4 regions of the Shinella sp. GW821-FHT11G07 genome follow, and region 3 is predicted to be linked to each of the others. Evidence: riboswitches for the same ligand, from Rfam matches in the RefSeq annotation. Region 3 holds a riboswitch; each other region holds the start of a gene.
The links. A riboswitch is a leader RNA that binds a small molecule or an ion and turns the genes downstream of it on or off. The one in region 3 is predicted to bind cobalamin.
Positions count from the first base shown of each region.

Region 1 (2,195 bases), on a different contig from region 3:
TCCAGCGCATAACCCGCCTGCCAAAGACGGTTCGCCACCGTCTTGGCCACGACATCGAGCGGGATTGCCGTCTCGCCAACCGCCGCGCCCACACCGAGTGCGGCAAGCAGGAGCACGAGCGCCGCGAAAGCGGCGCCCGTCCGGAGCAAGAGGGGGCGATCTGCCATCACTTGGCGAGGCCAGCCTTTTCGACCGCGTCGGCGAGCACTTCGATGCCCTCGATGGTGCGGATCGTCGGGTTCATCGCCTGGGCGTCCATGTCGACCACATAGCCGTTCTTGACCGCCGGCATCAGGCTGGCGACCGGATCTTCCTTCAGGAACTTGTGCTTGACGGCGACGTCATCGGCCGGGAAGCGGCGGCGTTCCATCTTGCCGGCGACGATGATCGTCGGATCGGCCTTGGCAACGGTTTCCCAGCCGACGGTCGGCCATTCCTCGTCGCTCTCGATGACGTTCTTGATGCCGAGCGCGGACAGGATGTAGCCCGGCGCGCCGTTGCGGCCGGCGACATAGGGGTCGATGTCGAGTTCGGCGCTGGAGAACCAGAAGACGGCGGACAGCTTGCCGTCGGCAGAGGCGATCTTCTTGCGGGCCGCGGCCTCGCGGGCCTTGAGCTCGGCGATCACCTTCTCGCCCTGATCCTGTACATTGAAAATCTGCGCCAGTTCGCTGATTTCCTTGTAGATAAGGTCCATGGTGAAGACCGTCTTGCGCACACCGTCTCCGCCACCGGTATTGTCTTTGCCGATGCAATCGGCTGGCGAGGTGTAGACGGGGATCTTCAATTCCTCGAACTGTTCCGGCGTCGCGACGATGCCTTCCGGGCCGACATGCCACTGGAACTGCGCCGTCACGAGGTCCGGCTTCTTGGCGACGACGCTCTCGAAGCTCGGATCATTGTCGGCAAGGCGCTCGACCTTGGCATTGGCCTCCTCGTAACCGGTCAGAACCGGGCCGATCCAGACCGCGGTGCCGACCATGCGGTCGCCGACGCCGAGCAGGTAGAGGATTTCGGTCGAACTCTGGCCGAGTGAGACGGCACGCTCCGGCGCCTTCTCGAAGGTGACCGGACGGCCGCAATTCTCGAACGTCAGCGGATACTGGGTTTCGGCGGCGTGGACCGCACCCGAGGAGAGAACAAAAGCTGCCGTGCCGGCAACGAACGAAAGCAGAGGGGCGGCACGTGAGGCCGCGGCAAAGATGGTCATGGGTTTCTCCCGAATGAAGGACTGCGCAAAAGGCGCGGAGGGACACGGCGGCAGGCAGAAGCCTAGCCGACGCACCAACAGGAGCGGATCGATTGCGGTCGGGAGAAAGCGAGTAGATATCTGCCAGGGGTGGCAGCGAAAATCGTCATGGCGTCTCCGTTCCGGGCATCCCCGCCCGTGACTTGGATTGTTGCTATGACGGCAGGTCTCCTGGCTCACGGATATCTGCTGCCTGTCTGCCTTCCCGCGGAAAACCGCAGTGGCATGACGCATAAACGCGTCCGAGGACAGGCGGCAATCCGCCTACAGTTGCGGGGGCAGCCACGGAATGGGTCCCTGTTGGGTCGTCCGCACCGTGTTCCCTATTAATCCCCTGGGAGTCATCCGTCAGGGAACCGTCGGCCCATCCTTAGTCCGCGCCACTCGGCAGCGTCAAGGCGCGATAGCCGTCAGGTCTCGAAATCCCCGAAGACATCCTGCAGGCGGGTCAGCGTATCGACGCGTTCACTCACCGCCTCGCCCATCACGACGATGATGTTGCTGAGCATGAGGTCCATGACGGCCGTCATGGTGGCGGCACCATCCCACAGCGGACCATGGGAGCCGGGTACGACGAGGCAGATGTCGGAGACCTCCGGCCCCCAGGGGCAGAATTCATCGGTGAGCAGCACGACCTTGACGCCGGCACGCCGCGCCTCCAGCGCCAGCGGTCGCGCCTTGGCGGCGAAGCGGCGCACGTCGTGCAGGAAGAGCAGCCGCCCCTCGACGGAACCGTCGAGCACTTCGGCATAGGTGCCGTTGACGCCATCGACGAACTGGACGCGCGAGCGGGTATAGGAAAGCTGGCTCGCAAAATACTGGGCGATGCCGCGCACATTCTGGTAGGCCGCGACATAGACCTCGCTGGCACCGATGAGCGCGTCGATCGTCTGCTGCCATTCCGGCGCGGTGGTGATTTCGTAGATCTGCCCAAGATTGTCGATCT
Region 1 covers NZ_JBXARJ010000001.1:71,137-73,331, forward strand. The annotation lists gene AC1RT2_RS00365 (FecCD family ABC transporter permease) at 1-167, opposite strand, end outside; gene AC1RT2_RS00370 (ABC transporter substrate-binding protein) at 167-1,174, opposite strand; cobalamin riboswitch at 1,394-1,625, opposite strand; gene AC1RT2_RS00375 (MurR/RpiR family transcriptional regulator) at 1,660-2,195, opposite strand, start outside.
Region 1: linked by a shared signal. The riboswitch ahead of AC1RT2_RS00370 (ABC transporter substrate-binding protein) and the one ahead of AC1RT2_RS24295 (TonB-dependent receptor plug domain-containing protein) in region 3 are both predicted to bind cobalamin.

Region 2 (2,195 bases), on a different contig from region 3:
GTCGCTCGGCTGCGGCGCGCCGTAAACCTGCGGCGCCGCAATCAACACGATGCCAGCGACCTTGGCCACGATACCTTGCTTCAGGAACAGGAGGTACAGTCCCCCGGCCGAGAGCAGGACGGTCGCAACCCACCATATCTGGCGCTGGGTAAGATCAGCAGCCGGGAAACCCGGAAGTTCCGGCGGCAGGCCGATGGCCGGCAGCATATGCACGGCAAGCCAGCCGGCGGCACCCCAGAGCGCACCATTCGCGACGGTGATCGGGTGTCCGGAAACCAGGCTGAAACCCGCCAGCAGAAGCGCAAAGCCGGTGCCGGTGACGAGGTTGGCCAAAAGCGTGCCGGAGAAACGGCTCATGCCGAACATGATGCCACCTTCCTCGTGCTCTTCGCCCTCATGGGCATAGGCGACGGAAACCGGCGACAGATACGATGCGACGTCCAGAATCACGGCACCGAGCGAGGAATGCTCCTGCGTCGTGGCGGGTGTCGTGCCGTCGGTCGTCGGTGCGGTTTCTTCTCCGCCGCCTTCGAATTCTTCTGCGTGAAGAATGAGCGGCACGACTCGCGCCTCCTGGGCGGCCGTCATCAGCACACCAGAGAACAGCCCGGCCACCAGGGCGGCCAGGAGATAACGAACGATCATGTCAAAAACTCCTTAGTGGCAGGGAAAGCCGTAGGAGTGACGGGTGTCGTGCGCCGTATCGTGCAGCACGGCCGAATTTGCGAGGCCGGCGCTGAAAACAAGGAAGGCACCGAGCAGCAGCGCAAGCGCGCCGGCGACAAGGCGATCGTTTGCGGAAAGGGTAACAGTAGACGTAGCGGAAACAGCCATGACAACCTCCGTGCAGGCGTTGGGGAAGCCCCTCCCCAGGTCGAGCGATATGCCCTCATCGGCTGGCAGGTCTCCTGGCTCATGGCGTCCGGCGTTTTCACGCCTGCGGACCGCTCTCACCTTCCCGGGCATCAGCATCGCGAAAGGTGGACGATTCGTAGAAAAAGAGGCGTCCGAGCCTTGGCTTATCGCAATGCCACCCAGTGGCTTTTCCGGCTGGTTTTCTCGGTGCAGCCCGGAGCACCATGCCCCATGACCCACACCAATCCTCCCCACCGGATGAACGTTCCTCGCCACTCTACAGTCGCGGGGTCGGCCGTGATTGCAGCGCCCTATTTGGGTCCGCCGCGTCACATTCCCATTTACTCCCCGATCCGTTTCCGGATCCGGGAACCATCCAATACTGCGGATGATTATGCTTCCCGTCCCGTGAAGTCAATCGACCGGCAGCGGCATGACCTGTGCTGAAACCGCCGTTCGGTCGTCGCAATCTCAATAGCCGGGAATGATCACCATGCCGCCGCCATTGTTGTAATAGCCGTCGTCGCCGTTGTAGCGCTCATAGTAGCCATCGACCGGACCTTCCAGCACGTCATAGTCCTGCTGATACTGACGTTGCTGGTACTGGCGCTGCTGATATTGACGCTGGCGATTCTGGCGAGCCTGAGCATATTGCGCGGCCTGCCGGAGTTCACGGAACTGCGCACGCGACAGGTAGCCGTCAGCGCGATAACCGGACGAGCCCTGCCATGACGCGATCGCCGAGCGGGTACGCGGGCCGAACACGCCGTCCGCGCCATAGGTGTTGAAGCCCAGAACGCTCAGCCAGCGCTGCGCCTGCACACGGGTCGAGCGCTGCATATAGGCTTCGCGGGGGTCAATGACCGGGTCCTCGACAACCTTGCGCTCGGTTTCCGCGGTCGCCGTCTCCTGCTTCGGCTTGGTTTCCTGTGTTTGCTGACGCGCGGCATCGGCGAGCGTCGACAGCCGTTCGCGGGCATCCGCGAGGAACCGACCATTCGGATATGCCCTGAGATAGTCGCGGAAAGCATCTGCCGAACCGTCGAGCACGGCTTTCCGGAAGGTTTCCTCCTCGCGCTTCGCCGCATCGGCCTGTTCCACGGCAAGGCCCCGGTCCTTCGTCTCGGCACCCTGCGCTTCATTTTTACGGGCTGCGGCTGCCGCGTCATCGGCTTCAGCCTGCTTCTTTGCCGTCGCCGCCTCTTCGGCGCGCTTTTCCGCCTCGTCGGCAAGGCGGGCCGCTTCCGTGGCCTTCGCCTCGGCGTCGGCCGCAGCCTTGGCGGCTTCGGCCTTCAGTTTCTCCACTTCGGCAGCCTTCTCTTCCGCAAGCTTGCGGGCGG
Region 2 covers NZ_JBXARJ010000002.1:207,170-209,364, reverse strand. The annotation lists gene AC1RT2_RS04515 (CbtA family protein) at 1-645, opposite strand, end outside; gene AC1RT2_RS04510 (CbtB domain-containing protein) at 658-834, opposite strand; cobalamin riboswitch at 882-1,247, opposite strand; gene AC1RT2_RS04505 (peptidoglycan-binding domain-containing protein) at 1,327-2,195, opposite strand, start outside.
Region 2: linked by a shared signal. The riboswitch ahead of AC1RT2_RS04510 (CbtB domain-containing protein) and the one ahead of AC1RT2_RS24295 (TonB-dependent receptor plug domain-containing protein) in region 3 are both predicted to bind cobalamin.

Region 3 (2,195 bases):
CAGCCTGCAATCCCTGGCGCGCGAAGCGGGCCTCAGCATATCCGGCTTGAAAACGAAGTTCCGGCACGTCTATGGGCAGACGGTCTTTTCCTTCGTCCATGACGTGCGCATGGAAACGGCGCGGGCAGGGCTGGAGGGACAAGACTGGACGGTCGCGCAGGCAGCCCATTTCACCGGCTACAACCATGCCAGCAACTTCTGCACAGCCTATCACAAACATTTCGGCCACCCGCCCGGAAGCACCGGCAAGCGATACTCCCAGTCTCGAACTCCGGTTTAAAAATATCCGACCGGCAGCGCGGCGGATCGATTCAGACGAACAACATCGGGGCCAGCGGCCTATGGTGCCGCACCAACAGGTCGCAGACATGACCGCACCCGACCCGCAGGGCTGAAACATCGCCCAAAATCACATTGCCAAGCAGGCGCCATTCATTGAATCCAAATCGGCCTGTGGGTAGGATCCTTCATCCCTTGACCCCGGCTCACAACCGTCAATATATGTTGATTACGGAACAGGTTCCGTCAGTACGACGGATGAAAAGGGAACACGGTGAGGATTACCCATCAGGGGCCGAGACCGTGACTGCCCCCGCAACTGTAACCGCCGAGCTTGCCTCATGATGCCACTGCGCGAATGCGTGGGAAGGCGGGACAAGCGATGACGCGGAAGTCAGGAGACCTGCCTGTCCCGGTCACCCATGCCAGGATACGGGGAGTGTCCGGGCGCGGCCGGTCGTAGTGGTGACATTGTCGAAGATGTCGCCGCGTCGGTGGACGGTTTAGGGAAGCGCCAGCTCTCCGGAAATCCTCACTCGCCCGCGGTTGGTAACCGTGCAGGGATCAGCCTGCCGTGGGGGAAATATGAAGAACTATCTGGCGGGGGCTTCCCTGCTTGCGATCGTATTGTGTCAGCCCGTCCTGGCGCAGGATCAGCCGGTAGCCGAAACGCCGACCATGCTCGACGAGATCGTGATTACTGACGGTCTCACCTCGGTGGAACTAAGGAAGTCCGGCCGTGCCGTCACCGTCATCACTGGCAAAGAGATCGAGAAGAACCAGGTTCGCTACGTGGCAGATGCGCTTCGGTTCGTGCCGGGTTTTGCCGTATCGCGGACAGGGTCCTACAGTGGCCTGACGCAGGTGCGCGTGCGCGGCGCGGAAGGCAATCAAGTGCTTGTCGTCATCGACGGCGTCGAGGTCAATGACAATGGCCAGGGCGAATTCGACTTCGGCAGCCTGCTTGCCGACGATATCGATCGCATCGAGATCCTGCGCGGCCCGCAGAGCACTTTCTGGGGCGCCAACGCCATGTCCGGCGTCATCAACATCATCACTAAAAAGGGCGAGCGCAATTCGACCAAATCGACGGCCCGTACAGAAGTCGGTGCGGATGGCACGGTGATGGGCGCGCTCTCCACCCGCGGCGGCGGCGAAAATTTCGACTATTCGCTCGCCGGCGTCCTGCGCCGTTCGGAAGGTTTCAACATTTCCGACATGGGGAAGGAAGACGACGGCGACCGCAACGGCACGCTGAACGGCAAGTTCACGGTGGACCTGTCGCCCGATACGGTGGTGGATGGTACGCTGCGCTACGTCAACCGCCGCAGCGATCTGGATCCGCAGAACTACGACACCGCGATGACCTATGATGCGGACGATTATACGAAAAGCCGCGAGTTCTTCGGCTCGATCGGCCTCACCAACACCGCGCGTGACGGCGCGCTAACGCAGAAGGCGCGCTTTTCCGGCAACGACATCTATCGCTTCAACCACTCCGAGGACTTCGGCGACAGCTGGAACGATGGCAACCGCTACAACGCGACCTACCAGGCCTCCTACCGCTACGACGACCTGGACAACCAGGTCCACCAGCTGACCGCCGGCTACGAATGGCAGCGCGAGACCTTCTCGCCCTCGCATCTTACCGAAACCTTCAGCCGCAACGCCCATTCGCTGATCGGTGAGTATCGCGGCGAGTTCTTCGACCAGCTCTATCTCAATGCCGGCGCGCGACAGGACTGGAACAACGCCTTCTCGGATGCCGCGACCTGGACGGTGAGCGCCGCCTGGCAGATACCCGACGCGGAAACACGGCTGCATGCCTCCATCGGCACGGCCGTGACCAACCCGACCTTCTACGAGCAGTTCGGCTATATCCCCGGCACGTTCAAGGGCAACCCGAACCTGAAGCC
Region 3 covers NZ_JBXARJ010000014.1:71,503-73,697, reverse strand. The annotation lists gene AC1RT2_RS24305 (iron chelate uptake ABC transporter family permease subunit) at 1-100, opposite strand, end outside; gene AC1RT2_RS24300 (helix-turn-helix domain-containing protein) at 47-280, shown strand; cobalamin riboswitch at 501-704, shown strand; gene AC1RT2_RS24295 (TonB-dependent receptor plug domain-containing protein) at 865-2,195, shown strand, end outside.

Region 4 (2,195 bases), on a different contig from region 3:
GCGCCTTCAATCGGCCCTGGACGAGCGGGTCGTGCACGCGCACCGAGGTCAGGCGGGCAGCGACGGCACCGCCTTGCTCGACGGCACCGGCTTCGGCATGACGGCCGAGCAACGCGAGTTCCTCAAGCTTCTGCGTGGCGAAGGCGAGCCAGGAACGAAGCTCGTCGTCGAGTGCCGTTTCAAGCGCGGTATCGATCGGCACGTGCAGCAGCGAGCAGGACGGCGCGATCTCGATGTTGCCCACTCCGCGGCGCGCAATGATCGGCACGAGCCGCTGCGCCAGCGACGCCAGATCCGCCCGCCAGACATTGCGGCCGTCGATGACACCGAGCGAGAGATGCAGCGTCCCCGGTGCCGTTTCGGCGATCGTTTCCAGTTCCTGCGGTGCGCGCACCAGATCGACATGCAGGCCGGCGACGGGAAGGCTGACCGCTGTGCCAAGGTTTTCGCCAAGACGCCCGAAGTAACCGGCCAGCAGGATGCGGAGACCGGGCGCGGCCTTCGACAGGGCCGCATAGGCTCGCTTCAGGCCATCGCGCTCCTTGTCGGAAAGGTCGAGCACAAGGCACGGCTCGTCGATTTGCACCCAGTCCGCCCCCGCCTCGGCGAGTTCCGCAAGAATACGGCCATAGACCGGCAGAAGACGGTCGAGCAGGTCGAGGGCATCCGACCCATCCCGCGTCTTGCCGAGCTTCAGGAAAGTGACCGGGCCGAGGAGGGCGGGACGGGTGTGGATACCGAGCGCCTTCGCCTCCAGGAAGCTTTGCAGCGGCCGGTTCTCCGTCAGCGCGAAGGCTAGGTCGGCGGAAAATTCCGGCACCATGTAGTGGTAGTTCGTGTCGAACCATTTCGTCATTTCGAGCGCCGGCACGCCCTGCCCGTGATGGGCGTGGCCGCAGGCGGCATGCTCGCCGCCGGTCGCACCGCGCGCCATGGCGAAATAGATGTCGAGGTCGACAGGCCCGCCGGTCCAGCCGTAGGCCGGCGGAATGGCACCCACCATGACGGCGGTATCGAGAACGTGGTCATAGAAGGAGAAATCGTTGGACGGGATCGCGTCGATCCCCTTCTCCTGCTGGAGCTTCCAGTTTTCCGCCCTCAGCGTCTTTCCGACGTCGAGCAGCGACGTGCGGTCCGCCTTGCCGGACCAATAGGCTTCGAGCGCGAATTTCAGCTCGCGATGTCTTCCAATCCTGGGAAAACCGAGATTTGCAGTTCTGATGGTCATTTTCCTACCCCGTAGGTTATGGGCAGGGAGGAATGACGCATCGACGACGGCGGCGCACAGGTGGCCGGTCGCAAAAGCGGCACACCGGGACACCCCGCCCGTGGACGTTATCTATCGGGGGCGGGTCAGCGCTTGCGTCCGTCTTCCCGAGGCGTCTTCCTCAGTGACATGGTGGACGAAACTCGCCGCTTACAGTTGCGGGGGCAGCTCCGGCATGGACCCGAAGGTCGCACCGGATTCCCTCTTAGCTTCGGATCGGAACCCGAAGAACCTCGATGGCGGGATCATCGTCTGTCCGGAGTCATTCGTCAATGATATAAAGATATCTTTATATCTTTTTCTTATGCGCCCACGCCGTCCGGGCGACTGATCTCTTCGAGATACCAGTCGATATAGCGAAGCTCGTTCTGCTCCATTGGCGCGATCGGCCCGGGCACGAAATAGTGCGACTGCACACCGCGCGCCGTGTGCTCGATGATCGTCTTGTCTTCCGCCGTCGTGACCTTCCACAGCCAGGTGAGCTTTTCGAGATCGTAATCCCTGCCCTCCTCCGCTTTGCCGTCGACGAGCCAGATCAGTTCCATCTCGCACGTCCCCGCCGTCTTCGGGATGAAGCGGTAGATCATGCCGTGGTCGGGATAACAGACAAGAAAAGTCGTGCCGCCGAGATGGATAGAGGTGACGCCGCCGTCGAAATCGGAAAAGCGGCCCATCAGCGGCGCAACGGCCTTGCCGTCCTCGCTGCCGCTCTGCACGCCGTCATAAAGCGCATAGCGGAAGGCATGGATCGCCTCGCGGCCTTCGCGCGACGTCTGCCAGTGGTTGCCCGAGCCGACTTCGATGCCGAGTGCGCAGGTGCGCGCCTCCATCGCTTCATTCAACGCCTCGATCATATGCAGCGGCTGTTCGAGCGCATGGGTCTGCGAATATTCCGGATGTGCCGGGCCGCAATGGTAGCACTCGACAT
Region 4 covers NZ_JBXARJ010000007.1:160,965-163,159, reverse strand. The annotation lists gene metE (5-methyltetrahydropteroyltriglutamate--homocysteine S-methyltransferase) at 1-1,228, opposite strand, end outside; cobalamin riboswitch at 1,314-1,518, opposite strand; gene AC1RT2_RS15465 (aromatic ring-hydroxylating oxygenase subunit alpha) at 1,570-2,195, opposite strand, start outside.
Region 4: linked by a shared signal. The riboswitch ahead of metE (5-methyltetrahydropteroyltriglutamate--homocysteine S-methyltransferase) and the one ahead of AC1RT2_RS24295 (TonB-dependent receptor plug domain-containing protein) in region 3 are both predicted to bind cobalamin.